Regions from separate parts of the Micromonospora sp. WMMD710 genome, predicted to be linked through region 2. Evidence: riboswitches for the same ligand, from Rfam matches in the RefSeq annotation. Region 2 holds a riboswitch; the other holds the start of a gene.
The links. Region 2 has a riboswitch for cobalamin ahead of O7620_RS11255 (CbtB domain-containing protein). Riboswitches for the same ligand answer to the same signal wherever they lie in the genome.

Region 1 (8,722 bases), 710 kb from region 2:
GCGCCCGGGCGTCCCCGTGGAAGCCGGTCTGCGCCCAGTCGGGCAGCGTGCCCGTCTCGACCCGCGAGCGGCAGCCGGTCGCCGCGGCCACCGAGGGCGTGCCGGCGGCCACCGGGGCCGTGCCGGCGCTCCCCGTGGCTGGCGCCGCTCCCGTGCTCGGCCGGTCACTGGTCGCACAGGCCGCCAGCAGGAGCACCGACCCCAGCGTGAATCTGACCCAGGCACCCATGTCACCCTCCGATGCGTCGATGAAGCGAGTTGTGTGTCGCATCATCACGACACCGCTCGGAGCCGCCGGGTTCCTAGGTCATCGACTCGGCGATCTCGATCGCCTCGAGCTTGCCGAGATCACCCTCGAGCCGGTAGCTCACGTCGCCGTCCTGCCAGATCAGGGTCGAGGCGGCCAGCCGGGCGGTCTCCCGGTGGACGCGGCCGGAACGGTCCACGTAGGACAGCACGTGTGGGCTGCCGACCCAGACCGCGAAGTCGCCGTCGACCTGGACCCACTCCGCGTCGGGTCGACTGGTCTCCTTGTGGAAGGCCAGGTTGAGGCGGCCGTCGAAGGCGTCGATGCGCAGCGCGCCCCCGCGGTAGAGCAGCGTCGCCACGCGGTGGCCGCCCGTGGGGTCGGGGTCCGCCACGAGCACCTGCTCGGGCGGCCCCAGCCGTGCCGGTACGCGGATCGGAAAGCGCACCCCCCGCTGCGCCTCGGCGATGGCGGCCGTGCGCTGCGACGGCAGCGGCGACGGAGTGCCGGCGGGCCGCCCCGACGACGGGGCGATGCTGACACCCGCGAAGCGCAGCAGCCCGCCGACGGCGTCGGCGACGGCGGCCCGGGCCGGCGGCAGCACCGCCACCAGCAGGGCGGCGAGAGCCGCGGCCGCGTACACCCGCCACCGTCGGCGCGGTCCGGCGAGCCGTGCGCGGACGCGGACGGTCACGTCGGGCGCGGCGGGCGTGTCCAGCCAGGTGGAGAGGTCACGCAGTTCCCGCTCGAGGTCACCCATGCCGGACCTCCTCGCGGTCGAGCAGGCCGCGCAGCTTCGCCAACGCCCGCGACGTCCGCGACTTCACCGTGCCCCGGGGCCAACCCAACGTCTCCGCGGTCTCCTCCTCGCTGAGGTCGAGGAAGAACCGACAGACGATCACCTCGCGATCGCGTACCGGCAACTGGCGCAACGCGTGTACCAGCGCGCTGCGGCGCTCCCCGGCGAGAACCGCGCCGACCGCCCCGTCCTCGGCGGCCTCCGACGCTGGACCGGCCGCCGCGGCCCGCAGCACCAGCCCGTCCCGCCGGCTGCGCGAGCGGTGCAGGTTGCGCGTCTCGTTGGCGACGATCGCCAGCAGCCAGGAGCGGAAGGACGACTCACCGCGATAGCGGGAGAGCTTGCGGTACGCCTTCACGAACGCCTCCTGGATGACGTCCTCGGAGTCCGGGCCCGCGCCGAGCAGCACCGCCGTCCGGTACGCGGACGCGGTGTGCCGGGCGACCAGGAGGTCGTACGCCTCCAGGTCACCTGCCCGAGCGCGGGTGACGAGCACGTGGTCGTCCAGGGAAACCTCCGCTCCGATCACCCTCATGACACCGCACGGGCGTCGCGGGTTCCACCCGACGCGAATCAGGTTGCTCCCATCCGGCATGCAGCGGATTGCCAGGATTCGGTGCTGCACTGGTGGGAGCGTCGAGGAGAGGGGTGGGCCATGGGCTGGTTCAACCGGCGGTCGCGGGGTGCCGAGACGACCCCGACCAAGCTGGACCGGGAGGCGACCCGCGACGACCTCGCGGCGCTGGAGGCGTTCGTCGCCAGCCGGCGGGGGGTGGAGTTCTACCTGGAGCCGGAGACCACCGCCACCGACACGACCGTGGTGGCGATCGCCCACGACGGTGAGTGGATCCGCCGCCGCACCGGCACGCCACGGGCGGCGGGCGCCATCGCCCGCAAGCACGCGGTGCCGCTGTACGAGGCGGCGCGCACCGGCTACCCGGAGCGGATGCGGGTGTGGAACCGGGCACACCCGGAGCGCCGCGCCCACTGAGACGGTCAGGCCGTGAGCGGGCTCAAGCGGGTTTCACCTGGGTGAGTGATCGCCGGATGAGCGTGAGGACGGGCGGAAGGATCAGCTCGCTGCCACCGATTGTGGCGGCAGCGTTCACGTCGTGGGGCGTGCCGTCGATGTCGACCACCAGCGCGCCAGCCTCTTTGGCGATGACGACGCCCGCGATGGTGTCCCAGGGATTGTTGTTGAGCATGACGAACGCGTCGATCCGGCCGTGAGCCAACCAGGCGAGGTCGATTGCGGCTGACCCGTGCATGCGTATCCGTTGGACGTGTCGGGCGAGCTGCTCGGTGATGGCAAGTCGCTCGGTGTTCTTCCGCCTGGCCTCGGCACCGACTGCATAGTCGCCAATGGCGACGACGGCGTCCCGGAGATCGGTGACCTGGCTGGCGCGGATGCGTCGGTTGTCGGCATAGGCTCCGTGCCCCTGGACGGCGTGGTAGCGGGTGCCGAGGAACGGGAGGTCGATGACACCAAGGACGGCGCGTGTGCGGTGGATGAGGCCGAGGGAGATCGCGCACAGGGGCGAGCCGTGGATGAAGTTGACGGTGCCGTCGACCGGATCGAGTGCCCAGGTCAGTGCGCTGGTGTCGCCGCTGGTGCCGTACTCCTCGCCGAGGAATCCGATGTCAGGCGCCTTGGCGGCCAGGTGCTCGCGAACCGCTCGCTCGATGGCGTAATCCACGTCCGAGGCCATGTCGCGGTCACCCTTGAAGGTCAGCGCACCGGGCTGAAGCGTCCGCATCAGGTCGTGTGCCAGGTCAACGGCCTCCTGTGCGAGGGGGAGGAGGCGGGCGTAGTCGGTCATAGCTGGCGGCTGCGCTCCCATAGCGAGCTGAACATATCGTCGAATATCGGGTAAAGACCGGAGGGGCCGGCGCTGCGCTCGATGACCATGGTCGGGCAGTCGACACCTCGCATCTGCGGTAGGTAGTGCTGGACAACGCAGAGTCGACCATCGATCAGAAGGACGTTGGCGCGAATGGCCGCCAACTACACCGACACCCACGGCGCCAGCGTGGTCGGGTTCGCGTTCACCCACCTGCTCGGCTACCGGCTGCTGCCCCGGCTCAAAAACATCGGCGCCGCCCGCCTCTACCGGCCCGCCGACGGGGCCAGCTACCCCGGGCTGGAGCCGGTGCTGACCAGGGCGATCAACTGGGACCTGATCACCCGCGAATACGACCAAATGATCAAGTACGTGCGGGCGTTGCAGCTCGGCACCGCCGAGGCCGAGCAGATCCTGCGCCGGTTCAACACCCGCGGCCCCAAGCACCCCACCCTCGCCGCGATCGAGGAACTCGGCCGCGCCGTCCGGACGGCGTTCATCGCCGACTACCTCGCCGACCCCGCGCTGCGCCGCGAGATCCACGAGGGCTTGCAGGTCGTCGAACAGTGGAACTCCGCGAACGTGGCCATCCACTACGGCCGCGGGGCCGAACTGCCCGGCGCCGACCGCGAGGCTCAGGAGATCTCCATGCTCTCCCTGCACCTGCTCCAGTCCGCGCTCGTGCTGGTCAACACCCGCATGGTCGACCGCGTCCTGGCCGAACCGGACTGGGCGGCCCGGCTCACCGAACACGATCTGCGCGGCCTCACCCCGCTGTTCTGGTCCAACGTCGCCCTGCACGGCACCTTCCAGCTCGACCTCGACCAACGCATCGACTACGAGCGCGGCACCACCGGCCCCGCACCTGCCAAGGCCGCAGCGGCCTGAGACGCCGCCGGTCCCGCCCCCCAGAGCGGGGACGGGACCGGCGTGCAGCCATCGACGCCGCTTGCGTGGTCGATGCGGCCAAGGTGTCAACGGGGCGTCCGACCCGACGGGGTGGAAGCCGGACTCGACAAGGACGCCGCCGGGCCCGATGAGGTGGGAGCCGGATTCGATGCGGAGGCCACCCCTGGAGTCGCGGGTGCCCTCGTTGAGGTAGTAGCAGCAGCCGTCGTCATGGTCTCCATCCGCATCTGGTCTTCTCGTGATCGCGAAGAGGCGCTCGGAGCCGTTGCGGTCGGGTTGGGCGGTGGAGGCGGCATAGCCGCTTCTCTGAGGTTACGTGATCCTTCGACCCGGCGAAGTGACAAGTTCGCTCCTCTGTAGATGGTTGTACATCTCTTGCAGCGAGGTATCTCGTCCGTAGGTTCACGGTGCTCACGACGAGCCCGGCGACTCGATCTGTTTGTGTCGGCAAAGGACCCTTTGCTGACAGGGCGCCCGATCCGTCCCTTGGACACGCCGCGACCACCGGAAATAGGTCCGCTGATCCGATCCGGGCCGATCAGGGTTGACGACAGGGTTTGCTGACAGGTAGACCCTTGGGTGCCGACAGCGACGGATCAAGGAGACAGCGCGGTCATGGCGGATCTGGTCTATACGCGGGTCTCTACGGACGAGCAGAGCACCCAGCGGCAGACGTACCTGCTCGACGCGGTCGGACTCACCGGCGGCGCCGAGGGGGTGCGGATCTTCAGCGATCCGGCGACCTCCTCGAAGATCCCCGCGCTGGAGCGCGCCGGCTTCCGGGAGCTGACCCGCTATGCCCGGCCCGGCGACCGGCTCACCGTCTCCGAGCTGTACCGGCTGTGCCGCGACCTGGCCGACATCCTCGCCCTGCGCGCCTGGTGCCAGCAGCACCAGGTGACATTGCGTGTGCTCTCCGGCGCCCTGTCGAACATCACCGACCTGGCCGCCACCGACGCGACCACCACCATGCTGGTCAACGTGCTCGTCTCCGTCGGGCAGTTCCAACGCGACCTGCAGAACGAACTCACCCGCGAAGGACTCGCCGCGGCCTGGGCCAGCGGCACGATCTCCGGCCGGCGTCCCCGGCACGCCCAGCTCGGTGTAACCGACCAGATCCGCCAGGCGTACCGGAACGGGGCCAGCATCGCCGCCCTGGCCCGCGAGCACAACGTCAGCCGCGGCGCGATCCGCACCGCGATCGCCGATCTGCTGCCCAATCAACCCGACCAGCCCGCACCCGCCGCAACCACAGCGCAAGCGGTCCGTGTAGAGATTCCCGGCAAGCTTGCCCAGCACCTCGCAGACCACACCGACCTCGCCGAAGCCGAGCAACACGCCCTGCGTCGCGGGCGAACGGTCCGGCGCGGTCAGGGCTACAGCCTGCACGTCACCGCACTGCCCGAGGTCCATCACGCCATGCTGGCCGCCGCGGCCACACTCAACACCGACGGGGCGTCCTCCGCCGACCGCAAGGCGTACCGCATCTACAACGACCGGCTGCGCCTCGCCAGCCAGATCACCGCGTAACCCGCCCACACCCGGCCCGGCCCACCGGCCGTCAGCCAACACGACGCCCTCCTCCGCCGTCACCCCGCGGCGTCGACGAACCGACTCGGCAGCCCGCGACTGCGACGAGAGGCCCCCCGCCGACATCTTCGCGGTTCACTGTGGCGAGCGCCGCCGTCCGATGCAGGCGTGCGCGTTGACCGGCGGCGCGGCGGTGTGGCAGCATTCGCGGCCTGACGGCAGTGAAGGAAGTCGGTGCGAATCCGACGCGGTCCCGCCACTGTCACCGGGGAGTGATCCCCCCTCGTGAGTCACGGCCGTGTGTCTGCGGTTGGAAGGCCGGGGGAGAGCGTCGATCCGGAAGCCAGGATACTTCGGCCGTCGGATGTACCCCAGGGCGTGGACACCCGAGGAGGACCCGATGACGCACGGCGTCTCCGTCACCGACGACCACCGTCGTGACCTGAGCGACGGCCGCTCTGCCGCACCCATACCCGGGCGCTCTCCCGCCGTTCACCGCTGAGTTCCGCACCGCGCCACCCGTCGCCGCCGGCCGCACGCCGGTGAGCCGGCCGGATCGCGGTACCCGCTGAACCCCGCGCCCATCCCACGTCGCCAGGCGCTTCCCGCGAGCGTGCCGACGTTACTGTCCGGAGCCTGCCGTGCGCATCCTGCTGCTCTCCACCGCCGACACCGACCTGCTGGCCGCCCGCGCCAGCGGCGTCGACTACCGCCTGGCCAACCCGGCCCGGGTCGCCGCCGACGAGGTGCCCGCCCTGCTCGACGGGGTCGCCCTCGCCGTCGTACGCCTGCTCGGAGGCCGGCAGGCGTGGCCCGACGGCCTCGCCGCGGTGCTCGCCGGCGGACGCCCCACGGTCGTGCTCGGCGGTGAGTCGGTGCCCGACGCGGAGCTGACGGCCCTCTCCACCGTGCCGTCCGGGGTCGCCACCCAGGCGCTCGCGTACCTCGTCGAGGGCGGGCCGGACAACCTCGCCCAGCTGGCCCGGTTCCTCTCCGACACCGTGCTGCTCACCGGCGAGGGTTTCGCCCCACCCGCGCCCACACCGGCGTACGGGGTGCACGGCGATCATCGCGCCGACCCGGACCGGCCCACCGTGGGGATCGTCTTCTACCGGGCGCACGCGCTCGCCGGCAACACCGGATTCGTCGACGTGCTCGCCGACGCGGTACGCGACGCCGGTGGCGATCCGCTGCCCATCTTTTGCGGCTCGCTGCGCGGGCTGACCGCCGGCGCCGGACCGCTCGGACTGTTCGCCCGCTGCGACGCGCTGCTGGTCACCGTCCTCGCCGCCGGGGGCGCGGTCGCCGCGGACGCCTCCGGCGGCGGTGCCGAGGACGCCTGGGACGTCGGCGCCCTCGCCACCCTGGACGTGCCGGTCATCCAGGCGCTCTGTCTCACCAGCACCCGCGAACAGTGGGCCGGCAGCGACGCCGGACTGTCCCCGTTGGACGCCGCGATGCATGTGGCCATCCCCGAGTTCGACGGCCGGATCGTCACCGTGCCGTTCTCGTTCAAGCGGATCGACGCCGACGGGCTCTCGGTCTACGCCGCCGACCCCGAGCGGGCCGCGCGGGTCGCCGGCATCGCGGTGCGCCACGCCCGGCTGCGCTACGTGCCCCACGCCGACAAGCGGATCGCCGTCGTGCTCAGCTCGTACCCCACCAAGCACTCCCGGGTCGGCAACGCCGTCGGGCTGGACACCCCCGTCTCGGCGGTCCGGTTGCTCGCCGCGCTGGCCGACGCCGGCTACCACCTGGGCGACGCCCCGGTACCCGACGACGGTGACGCGCTGATCCACGCGCTGATCGCCGCCGGGGGGCACGACGTGGAATGGCTCACCCCGGAGCAGTTGGCCGCCGCCGAGGCCCGGATACCGGGGCGGACGTACCGGCGGTGGTTCGACCAGGTCCCGGCCGAGCTGCGCGAACGGATGCGGGAACACTGGGGTGAGCCGCCCGGCGAGCTGTACACCGACGGCGACGACATCGTGCTCGCCGGGCTGCGCTTCGGCAACGTGGTGCTGCTCATCCAGCCGCCTCGCGGCTTCGGGGAGAACCCGATCGCCATCTACCACGACCCGGACCTGCCGCCGAGTCACCACTACCTGGCCGCGTACCACTGGCTGGCCGCGCCGGTCGCCGACGGCGGCTTCGGCGCGGACGCCGTGGTGCACCTCGGCAAGCACGGCACCCTGGAGTGGCTGCCCGGCAAGGGCCTCGGCCTGGCCGCCGGCTGCGCGCCCGACGCGGTCCTCGGTGACCTGCCGCTGGTCTACCCGTTCATCGTCAACGACCCCGGCGAGGGCACCCAGGCCAAGCGGCGCGCGCACGCCGTGGTCATCGACCACCTGGTGCCGCCGATGGCCCGTGCCGAGACCTACGGCGAGCTGGCCAAACTGGAACAACTGCTTGACGAGTACGCCACCGTGCAGGCCCTCGACCCGGCCAAGGTGCCCACCGTGCGGGCGCAGATCTGGGACCTCGTCCGCGCCGCCGAACTGCACCACGACCTGCACGCCGAGGCGATGCCCGACGCCGACGACTTCGACGACTTCGTGCTGCACCTCGACGGGTACCTCTGCGAGGTCAAGGACGTGCAGATCCGCGACGGGCTGCACATCCTCGCCGCCGCGCCGACCCGTGAACCCCGCGTCAACCTCGTCCTCGCCGTGCTGCGGGCGCCGCAGATCTGGGGAGGCGCCCGCGCCCTGCCCGGCCTGCGGCAGGCCCTCGCCGCCGCGTACGGCCTCGACGAGCAGGAGCTGCTCGCGACGCCCGGACAGCGGATCGCCCTGCCCGCGGCGCTGACCGACGCGGTGGACGGCCCGGCCGGCACCGCCGCCGACGCCATCGACCTGATCGAGGCTCTCGCGCGGCGACTGGTCGTCGGCATGGAAACCCTAAGCTGGGCCGTGGACGCGGCCGACGCGGTCGTCGCGGAGGTGACCAGCCAGCCGATCCCGGACGCCGCCGCGGTGCTGCGCTTCGCCGCCACCGAGCTGGTGCCCCGGCTGGAGCGCACCACCGACGAGCTGACCAACACCCTCGGCGCGCTCGACGGCCGGTTCGTGCCGCCCGGCCCGTCCGGCTCGCCCACCCGGGGCCTGGTCAACGTGCTGCCCACCGGCCGCAACTTCTACTCCGTCGACCCGAAGGCCATCCCCAGCCGCAACGCCTGGGACGTCGGGGTGGCCCTCGCGGACTCGCTGCTGGCCCGGCACCTCGCCGACACCGGCGCGTACCCCCGCTCGGTGGGGTTGACCGTGTGGGGCACCAGCGCCATGCGGACGCAGGGCGACGACATCGCCGAGGTGCTCGCGCTGCTGGGCTGCCGGCCCGTCTGGGACGACCGGTCACGGCGGGTCACCGGCATCGAGGTGGTGCCGACCGCCGAGC
Region 2 (8,722 bases):
CGTCGAGTTCCAGTGAGATGCCGTAGTTCGGCTGACCCGAGTTGACCCGGGAGGCGGCGATCATGCCGCCCAGCCCGACCAGGACCCCGGCCAGCACGTACACCCCGGTCAGGTAGCGACCCACCCGGATGCCCGAGCGGCGGGCCGCCTCCAGGTTGGAGCCCATCGCGTAGGTGTACTGACCGAACCGGGTCTGGGAGAGCAGGAAGGCGACTCCGACGGCCACGAGGGCGGTGATCACCACGGCGAACGGGATGCCGATGATCTCGCCGTTGCCCAGCATCTGGAAGGACCGGGGCAGGCCGTAGACGCCGACCGCGCCGGTGATGATGAAGACGAGACCGCGACCCACCGACATCGTCCCCAGCGTCGCGATGAACGGCGGAATTCGGGCGACGGTGACCAGCAGCCCGTTCACCAGCCCGGCCAGCGCGCCGACGCCGATTGCGACCGCGGTCGCGGCCCAGAGCGGGAAGCCGAGGTCACGGACAACCATCGCCCCGGCGACGCCGGCGAGGGCGGCGACCGACCCCACCGACAGGTCGATGCCCTTGGTGATGATGACCATCGTCTGCGCCGCGGCGATGATGGCGATCACCGCCGTCTGCGCCCCGATGTTGAACAGGTTGTCCGCCGTCAAGAAATAGGGACTGGCGAAGCTCAACGCGATGAACAGGACGACGAGCGCGGTGGCGGCGGTGAACTCGGAGACGGCGTGCGAGATCCGTTCCCGGAACCAGTCGCTGAGTTCGCCGCGCTGCCTGCCGGCGGTTGCCTCGACGGTACTCATCGTCGGACCTGACCTCCCCAGCCGTGGCGCCGACACCCGACGGATGACCGCCGGTGAGCGGAGCACCTGTGAGAACCGAGCCTCCTCGGCAGGGAGAGCACGAACCGAAGCCCGCATCACCGTCGAGATAGGTCGGATGTTTCGCTCGATCAGGCGTTACCATGCCATGCATTCAGGTATGTTGCCAAGGTCTTACGACCATGTTTTGCCATCGTTATCCGAGCCGCCGGCCGCATACGTCCGATCAAACTGCCACCACCACGACGGCCCCGGACGTGGCCACCGCCGGACGTCGGCGAGGCGGCCCACTCGGGCGTCCACACCGGAATGTCGGCAGGATGCGGCGAGGTGGCGAGCCACGCACACGGCATCGTGGATCGACCATCGCCGGCCCGTGCATGTTATCGATAACACACGATGTGTCGATACCAGATCGCGAAGGCGTCCGCGCCGCGGCTGGACCCAAAGGTGGTGGTAAGCGTCGACGATGCCCGACGCGAGCGGGTCGCTTGTCGTCATCGGCCACGCCCTGGTGCGCTCAGGCACCCGCCCGGTCGGTGGATCGGTCGGCAGCATTGACGTGTTAGCGGTAACATGCACCTACCATCGGCCGCAGCCGGATCGGACCCGCGCACCGACAGCGGCGGTGGCCACCATTGGCATCGAGCTTTGGTATGACGAATCAGCCGACACCGATCCGGCTCGAACAGCCACCGACCAGCCGCACCCGCACCACGATCGCAGGCACCGACGGCTTCGGGTCCGGGCCCGTGCGGCCGGGTTGACCGCCCGAGGCGGCACCGATACCGTCGACCCACTATCTGCGGCGACACGAGGGAAGCCGGTGTGAATCCGGCGCGGTCGCGCCACTGTGAGCGGTCCACCGTTTCGACGGAGGCCCGCGAGCCAGGACGCTCGGTCGTCCGCAGCCTTGCGATGGGGACGCGTCATCCCCGGGGAGGTTCGTGTACGCATGTCCAGTTCCACGTCCAGCCAGCCGTTGGTGCACCCCGCTGGCACCGCACGTCTTCTGTGGACGGTCCTGACGACCGTCGCCGTGCTCACCCTGCTGGCCTACCTTGTCGCCTTCGACCAGGGCGCGGTCTCGCGCAGCGGCATGTACCTGCACGAACTCATGCACGACGGGCGGCACCTGCTGGGCGTCCCGTGCCACTGAACACCACCACCGCTCCCCCGTTCGTCACCGTCCTCGTCCGTGGCCTGCTCGCCGGACTGGTAGCCGGCCTGCTCGCGGGGGCGTTCGCCTACGTCGCCGGTGAACCGCGGATCGAGGCGGCCATCGCGATCGAGGAGGCGGCCACGCACGCCGAGCCGGCCGCCGGCGGGCACCAGCACGAGGACGCCCTGGTCAGCAGGAGTGGTCAGCGGGGTGGGCTGTTCCTGGCCACCGGCCTGTTCGGTGCCGCGATGGGTGGCCTGCTGGCCACCGCGTACGTCCTGCTGTCGCGCCGGCGACGCGCCTACGACGACGGACGGTCGGGGCTGCTGCTAGCCGGCGCGGCGCTGCTCGGCGCGGTGATCGTGCCGTTCCTCAAGTATCCGGCGAATCCGCCGGCGGTCGGCGACCCGGCGACCATCAACCAGCGCACCGTCACCTACCTGCTGATGGTGGTGCTCGGCCTGGTGGCGGTCTGGGCGGGCTCGTTGGGCTACCGGGCGGTCGGCGTCGGGGCACCGACGTGGCTGCGCGTGGCCGCAGCCGTCGGCGGCTTCCTGCTGGTCACCGTGGTGTCGTACGTGGTGATGCCGTCCTTCCAGGAGGTCCCGGCCGACTTCCCGGCGACCCTGCTGTGGGACTTCCGGCTGGCCTCGCTCGGCACCCAGGTCGTGCTCTGGACCGGGATCGGTCTGCTGTTCGCGGCCCTGATGCACGACCGGCGCCGGGCCACGAGCGCGGCGCCGGTGACGTGACCGCCACCAGCCTGCGGCTGGTCGCACACGGGCACACCGCCGCCCTGCGGAGGGCACGCTTCGGCGGAACGGACGACGGTCTGGACGAGGGTGGCCTGCGGGCCGTCCTCGCCCTGGCCTGCGCCCCAGAGGGCCGGTGGGGACACCTGGGCGCCGCCGATGTCGGGCTGTCCAGTCCCGCGGCGGCGGCCGTCCAGACCGCCGACGCCCTCGGCCTCACGCCGACCGTCGAGGCGGCGCTGACCGACTGCGACTACGGCCACTGGACCGGACGGTCACTCGACGACGTCGCGGCCGACCAACCGCAGGCGCTGCACGAGTGGCTGTCCACACCGGACGCGGCACCCCATGGCGGCGAGTCCGTGACCGCGGTGCGGGACCGCGTCGGCCACTGGTTGGACGGGCAGCGCGGACGCGGGCGGCGGGTCGTGGCCGTCACCCATCCGCTCGTCATCCGGGTCGCGGTCGTGCACGCCCTCGGGCTCCCGACGGCGACGTACCGCCAGGTGGACGTCGAACCGTTGGCGGTCGTCCGACTCACCGACCACGGCGCACGATGGCAGCTACGACTGGCCGCACCCGCGACACCGCGGATGTCCGCCTGAGCGTCGGCCCGGCCGGCAGGCCGTGGCCATCCTTCTGGACGGCCACGGCCTGAGCCCGGCTCCGGGCACCTGTCAACGGCGGCCGAGGATGGGCGTCAGGACCGAGGCGGCCAACAGGTACGCCGTGGGCACCCAGCTGATGTCGCTGGTCAAGACGCTCAGGGCCCTTCCGATGGTCGACTGCGCTCTCCTTCGGAGTCGGCCTGACATCGTTGTCATCGAGCTCGTGACGATGAAGGCGGGAGTTAGGGGGACTGCCGCTGATAGTTCCGGGCAGGGCACAGCGATGTCAACGGGTTGATCACACCGAAACGTCACGGTGGCGGTCGTCAGGCGAACACCGGCCGAACCGACGACGGGTGGTGCGGCGGGAGGCTGACCGCCGGGACCGCCGTGTCGCCGCCCGTCCGTCGCCTGGCGATCCGGCCCGTGTCCGCCGTGGACAGACTCCCGCATCCGCCGACGCACGCGGCAGAGGAATACGACCCGGGTCTGACAGAGGGGGCCGAAGGTCCCCCCAGGAGCGGTACGGCGGCACTGATCGGCAGCCCTCGCGGCGAGTGGAATAGGGGCGACACCGACAGACGAGAAAGGACGTGGACACCATGACCGCCACTCAGCTCCCCACGACCCCCCGGCACGACACCCCCGCCGGACGCAACGGCACCACGGTGACCGCTCCCGCGACCGTCATCGCCACCACCGAGACCAGGACGCAGAAGGCCACCCGGTTCACCCTCGCCGGCCTGCGCATCGCCCTCGGCTGGATCTTCCTCTGGGCCTTCATCGACAAGGTCTTCGGGCTCGGCTTCGCCACCAAGGCCCAGGGCGCCTGGATCGACGGCGGCAGCCCCACCAAGGGCTTCCTCGGCAACGCCGTCACCGGCCCGTTCGCCGACGTGTACAAGGGCTTCGCCGGCGCCGCCTGGGCCGACTGGCTCTTCATGATCGGCCTGGCCGCCATCGGCACCGCGCTGATCCTCGGCATCGGCCTGCGCGTCGCCGCGGTCGCCGGTGGCCTGCTCCTGGTCCTCATGTTCACCGCGGTGCTGCCCCCGGAAAACAACCCCGTCATGGACGACCACCTGATCTACGCCGGTGTCCTCGCCGTCCTCGCCCTGACCGCCGCCGGCGACACCCTCGGCCTCGGCAAGCCGTGGGCCAGGCTCCCCCTCGTCCAGCGCCTGCCCTGGCTCCGGTAACCACCACGGATCGTCCACGGTCGGCACCCACCGGTGCCGGCCGTGGACGTCGTCGTGCCGGTGCGCCGGACACCGCCGCGACCCTGAGGGTGCCGTCGAAACTTTCGGGTGCTTTCCGGATCGAACTGAGTCGATCTTTATTCGGTGCTGGATGGGCTCTTCATCGCCTGGCACCCGACCCGCGCGTCCGCGCCGCTGCGGTTCCGGAGCCCTTCCGGAACTTGTTGACGTGCCGGAATTCTCGCTGTAATACTTCGATTCATTGAGGTCGATGCGATCAGTTCGTCGGGTACCAGTCGGCCTTCCCACCCATACCCACCTGTCCGTGGCGCGCCGCCGCATGTCCGGCGCGCGTTCGGGCCTGGTTGAAGGGGCACCAGATGAGCACTGTCTCCGCTGGCGTGGTCGCCGGTCCCAAGCGGCTTCGTGCGGCGCTCGCCGTCCTCGCCACCGCCGTCGCGACCTCCGGCGTCGTCATCGCCGCCACCGCCACCGCGTCCAGCGCGGCCGCCTGCAACGGCTACGTCGGGCTGACCTTCGACGACGGACCGACCGGCAGCACCGGCGCACTGCTGAACGCGCTGCGCGCCAACGGCGCACGGGCCACCATGTTCAACGTCGGGCAGAACGTGCAGAACAACCGGTCGGCGGCGCAGGCGCAGGTGGCCGCCGGCATGTGGGTCGGCAACCACAGCTGGAACCACGCGCACATGACCTCGATGAGCCAGGCGCAGATGCAGTCCGACCTGTCCCAGACCAGCTCGGCCATCCAGTCGGCCACCGGCAGCCGGCCGCAGCTGTTCCGCCCGCCGTACGGGGAGACCAACGGCACCCTCCAGTCGGTCGCCTCGTCGCTGGGCATGCGCCAGGTGATCTGGGACGTGGACTCCCAGGACTGGAACGGCGCCAGCGTCAGCCAGATCGTGGCCAACGCCAGCCGCCTGCAGAGCGGCCAGGTCATCCTCATGCACGACGGCATCCAGAACACCCGGGACGCGATCCCGCAGATCATGGCAAACCTCACCAGCCGCAACCTGTGCCCCGGCATGATCTCGCCGTCCACCGGCCGGGCGGTCGCGCCCGACGGCACGACCCCGCCGCCCGGCACGACCCCGCCGCCCGCCGGCAGTTGCTCCGCGACCGCGACCACCACCAACGTCTGGGGTGACCGGTACAACACCTCGGTGACGGTCAGCGGCGCCACCACCTGGGCCGTGGTCGTGGCCCTCACCGCACCGCAGACGGTCTCCACCACCTGGAACGGCACCCCCAGCTGGGACGGCAGCAGCACCGTCATGACCATGCGATCCAACGGCAGCGGCAACACCTTCGGCTTCACCACGATGTTCAACGGCAACAGCGGCGCCCGCCCGCAGATCCGTTCCTGTACCGCCGGCTGACACGCCGTCGGCTCCACCGGTCGTGCGTGGCGACGCGGCGGTCGCCACGCACGACCACTCCCCTGCCCGCCGATCTGCCGACGCGCGGGATGCAGCCGCGGCCGTGAAGTGCGTACAGTTCCGGGTCGGACGTGGGCGGGCCGGGGAAACCGGCGTGGGGAACGGGACGAGACAAAGGCGCATGACGGCAGACAGCATTACCGAAAACGGTCAGCATGGGATCGACCGCAGCCGGCTGGAGACCTGTCTCAGCGTCTTCGAGGCGTTGGAGTCCCTGCCGCCCGACCACCCCGACGTGGTGCGTGTGCAGCGGGCCACCGCGAAGCTCTACAAGATCATCAAGCAGCGGCGACGTGAGGAACGGCGCGACGCCATCCTCGCGGCCGACCGTGCGGTGACGGAGGCCACCGCGACCGGCGCTCCGGGCCGCATCGACGACGAAACCCAGGGCATCCCCCTCGCCTCGCCCACCGAGGGCACCACGGCCGGCTTCCTGCACAACCCGCGCGGCTGCTACGTCTGCAAGCAGCGCTACCGCGAGGTCGACGCCTTCTACCACCAGCTCTGCCCGTCCTGTGCCGCGCTCAACCGGGAGCGCCGCGACGCCCGCACCGATCTGACCGGTCGGCGCGCGCTGCTCACCGGCGGCCGGGCGAAGATCGGCATGTACATCGCGTTGCGGCTGCTGCGCGACGGCGCGCACACGACGGTGACCACGCGGTTCCCCCACGACGCGGTGCGCCGGTTCGCCGCGATGCCGGACAGCGCGGACTGGCTGCACCGCCTGCGGATCGTCGGGATCGACCTGCGCGACCCCGCCCAGGTGATCGCCCTCGCCGACTCGGTCAGCAGCCAGGGGCCACTCGACATCCTGATCAACAACGCGGCGCAGACGGTTCGCCGCTCCCCCGGGGCGTACGCGCAGCTCATCGCCGCGGAGGCCGCGGCCCTGCCGGACGGGCCGCTGCCGGAGCTGATCACGTTCGCCAAGCCGGACGGCCACGGTGCCCCGGCGGGCAGCCTGACCGTCGGCCCGCAGTCGACCGCGCTGACCCCGCACGCGCTCACCGCCCTGGCGTTGACCAGCGGCTCCGCTTCACCGGAACGGATCGCCGCGTCCACCGCCATCGACGCCGGCGGCCTGGTGCCGGACCTCGACTCGGTCAACAGCTGGGTCCAGCGGGTGCACGAGGTCGACCCGGTCGAGCTGCTCGAGGTGCAGCTCTGCAACGTGACCGCGCCGTTCGTGCTGGTCAGCCGACTGCGACCGGCGATGGCCGCGGCGCAGGCCCGCCGCAAGTACATCGTGAACGTCTCGGCCATGGAGGGTCAGTTCGGTCGCGGCTACAAGGGGCCGGGGCATCCGCACACCAACATGGCCAAGGCCGCGTTGAACATGCTGACCCGCACCAGCGCCCAGGAGATGCTGACCGACGGCATCCTGATGACCAGCGTCGACACCGGCTGGATCACCGACGAGCGGCCCCACCCGACGAAGATGCGGCTGGCCGACGAGGGCTTCCACGCCCCACTCGACCTGGTCGACGGCGCGGCCCGGGTGTACGACCCGATCGTCCGTGGTGAGCTGGGCGAGGACCTGCACGGGGTCTTCCTGAAGGACTACGCCCCCTGCGCCTGGTGATCGACGTTCCCACCGCTCGACGAGGAGAAGTACATGTCATCCGACCATGACCAGTGGCCGACGCTGGACGAGCTGCTGCGCGAGGAGAGCGAGCTGGAGCTCGCGAGCCTGACCGAGACGGACGCGTTCGAGTTGGGCGTGCTCGCCGTCACCGCCGCCGCGCAGCAGCGACTCCCGATCTCGGTGGGCGTGTGGCGGACCGGACGCCAGCTGTTCCACAGCGGTCTGCCGGGCTCCACGGCGGACAACGACGGGTGGCTGCGCCGCAAGGGGCGGGTGGTGCTGCGGTTCGAGCACTCGTCGCTGTACATGGCCCGGCTCTGCCAGGACAAGCAGACGACGCTCACCGAGAAGTTCGGTCTGCCGGCCTCGCGGTACGCGGCGGCCGGTGGCGCGGTGCCCCTGCGCGTTCGCGGCGCGGGCGTCGTGGGCTGGTTCGGGGTGTCCGGCCTTCCGCAACTGGACGACCACCGCTTCGTCGTCGACGTCCTCCGCAAGCTTCCGCGCTAGCCGCACGGTCGGCCCCGGCGGCCGCACCGCGAGGCCGCCGGGGCCGTGCCGCCGGACCGATCGTCATCGCGCCAGCACCGGGGCCGCACGAGCGTCGTGCCCAGCTCGAAGGTCTGCGCGGGTCAGTGGCGGGCGCGCCGGTTGGCCCGCAGGGCACTCAGGATCACGCCGGGCGAGGCCAGCGAACTCGGATGCTCCCGCATGGAGACGACCTCGTTGAACCGCCGGGCTACCCCGACGTCGGTGACCGTCGCCGCGACGATCTGCCTGCTCGCCCAACTGGAGAGCCGGTAGCCGCGCGGGTAGGGCCCGTCGACGTGGGGCCGCGCCAGGTCCGCCGAGGTCGAGATCGACCAGGCGGCGTCCACCACGACCTTCTGCATGTCCAGGTACGCGCGGGCGGGCACGCTGAGGTCCGGCTTGGACCGCAGGTACGTCGACAGGCACGCCGCGTGCAGAGCAGCTGCCGTCATCCCCTGCCCGTACACCGGATTGAACGACGCGACGGCGTCACCGACGCTGACGAGGCCGGCGGGGAACCGCTTGATCGCGTGGAAGTCCCGTCGCCGGCTGTCGGCGTGCGCGTAGGTCCGCACGTCGCCGATCATCTCGTTGTCGGCCACTGCGGCGAACTCGGGCGG

Region 1: another riboswitch for cobalamin. It lies ahead of cobN (cobaltochelatase subunit CobN); the one in region 2 lies ahead of O7620_RS11255 (CbtB domain-containing protein).

Annotation. Positions count from the first base shown of each region.
Region 1 is NZ_JARUBD010000001.1:1,724,767-1,733,488, forward strand. Features, by position in the region: gene O7620_RS07815 (hypothetical protein) at 1-229, opposite strand, end outside; gene O7620_RS07820 (hypothetical protein) at 303-1,007, opposite strand; gene O7620_RS07825 (RNA polymerase sigma factor) at 1,000-1,581, opposite strand; gene O7620_RS07830 (hypothetical protein) at 1,702-2,037, shown strand; gene O7620_RS07835 (inositol monophosphatase family protein) at 2,060-2,866, opposite strand; gene O7620_RS07840 (Tn3 family transposase) at 3,041-3,775, shown strand; gene O7620_RS07845 (recombinase family protein) at 4,412-5,326, shown strand; cobalamin riboswitch at 5,551-5,680, shown strand; gene cobN (cobaltochelatase subunit CobN) at 5,968-8,722, shown strand, end outside.
Region 2 is NZ_JARUBD010000001.1:2,433,019-2,441,740, forward strand. Features, by position in the region: gene O7620_RS11250 (ABC transporter permease) at 1-790, opposite strand, end outside; cobalamin riboswitch at 1,575-1,729, shown strand; gene O7620_RS11255 (CbtB domain-containing protein) at 1,764-1,967, shown strand; gene O7620_RS11260 (CbtA family protein) at 1,958-2,722, shown strand; gene O7620_RS11265 (histidine phosphatase family protein) at 2,719-3,327, shown strand; gene O7620_RS11270 (hypothetical protein) at 3,933-4,529, shown strand; gene O7620_RS11275 (polysaccharide deacetylase family protein) at 4,910-5,929, shown strand; gene O7620_RS11280 (SDR family oxidoreductase) at 6,111-7,571, shown strand; gene O7620_RS11285 (heme-degrading domain-containing protein) at 7,605-8,081, shown strand; gene O7620_RS11290 (FAD-dependent oxidoreductase) at 8,204-8,722, opposite strand, start outside.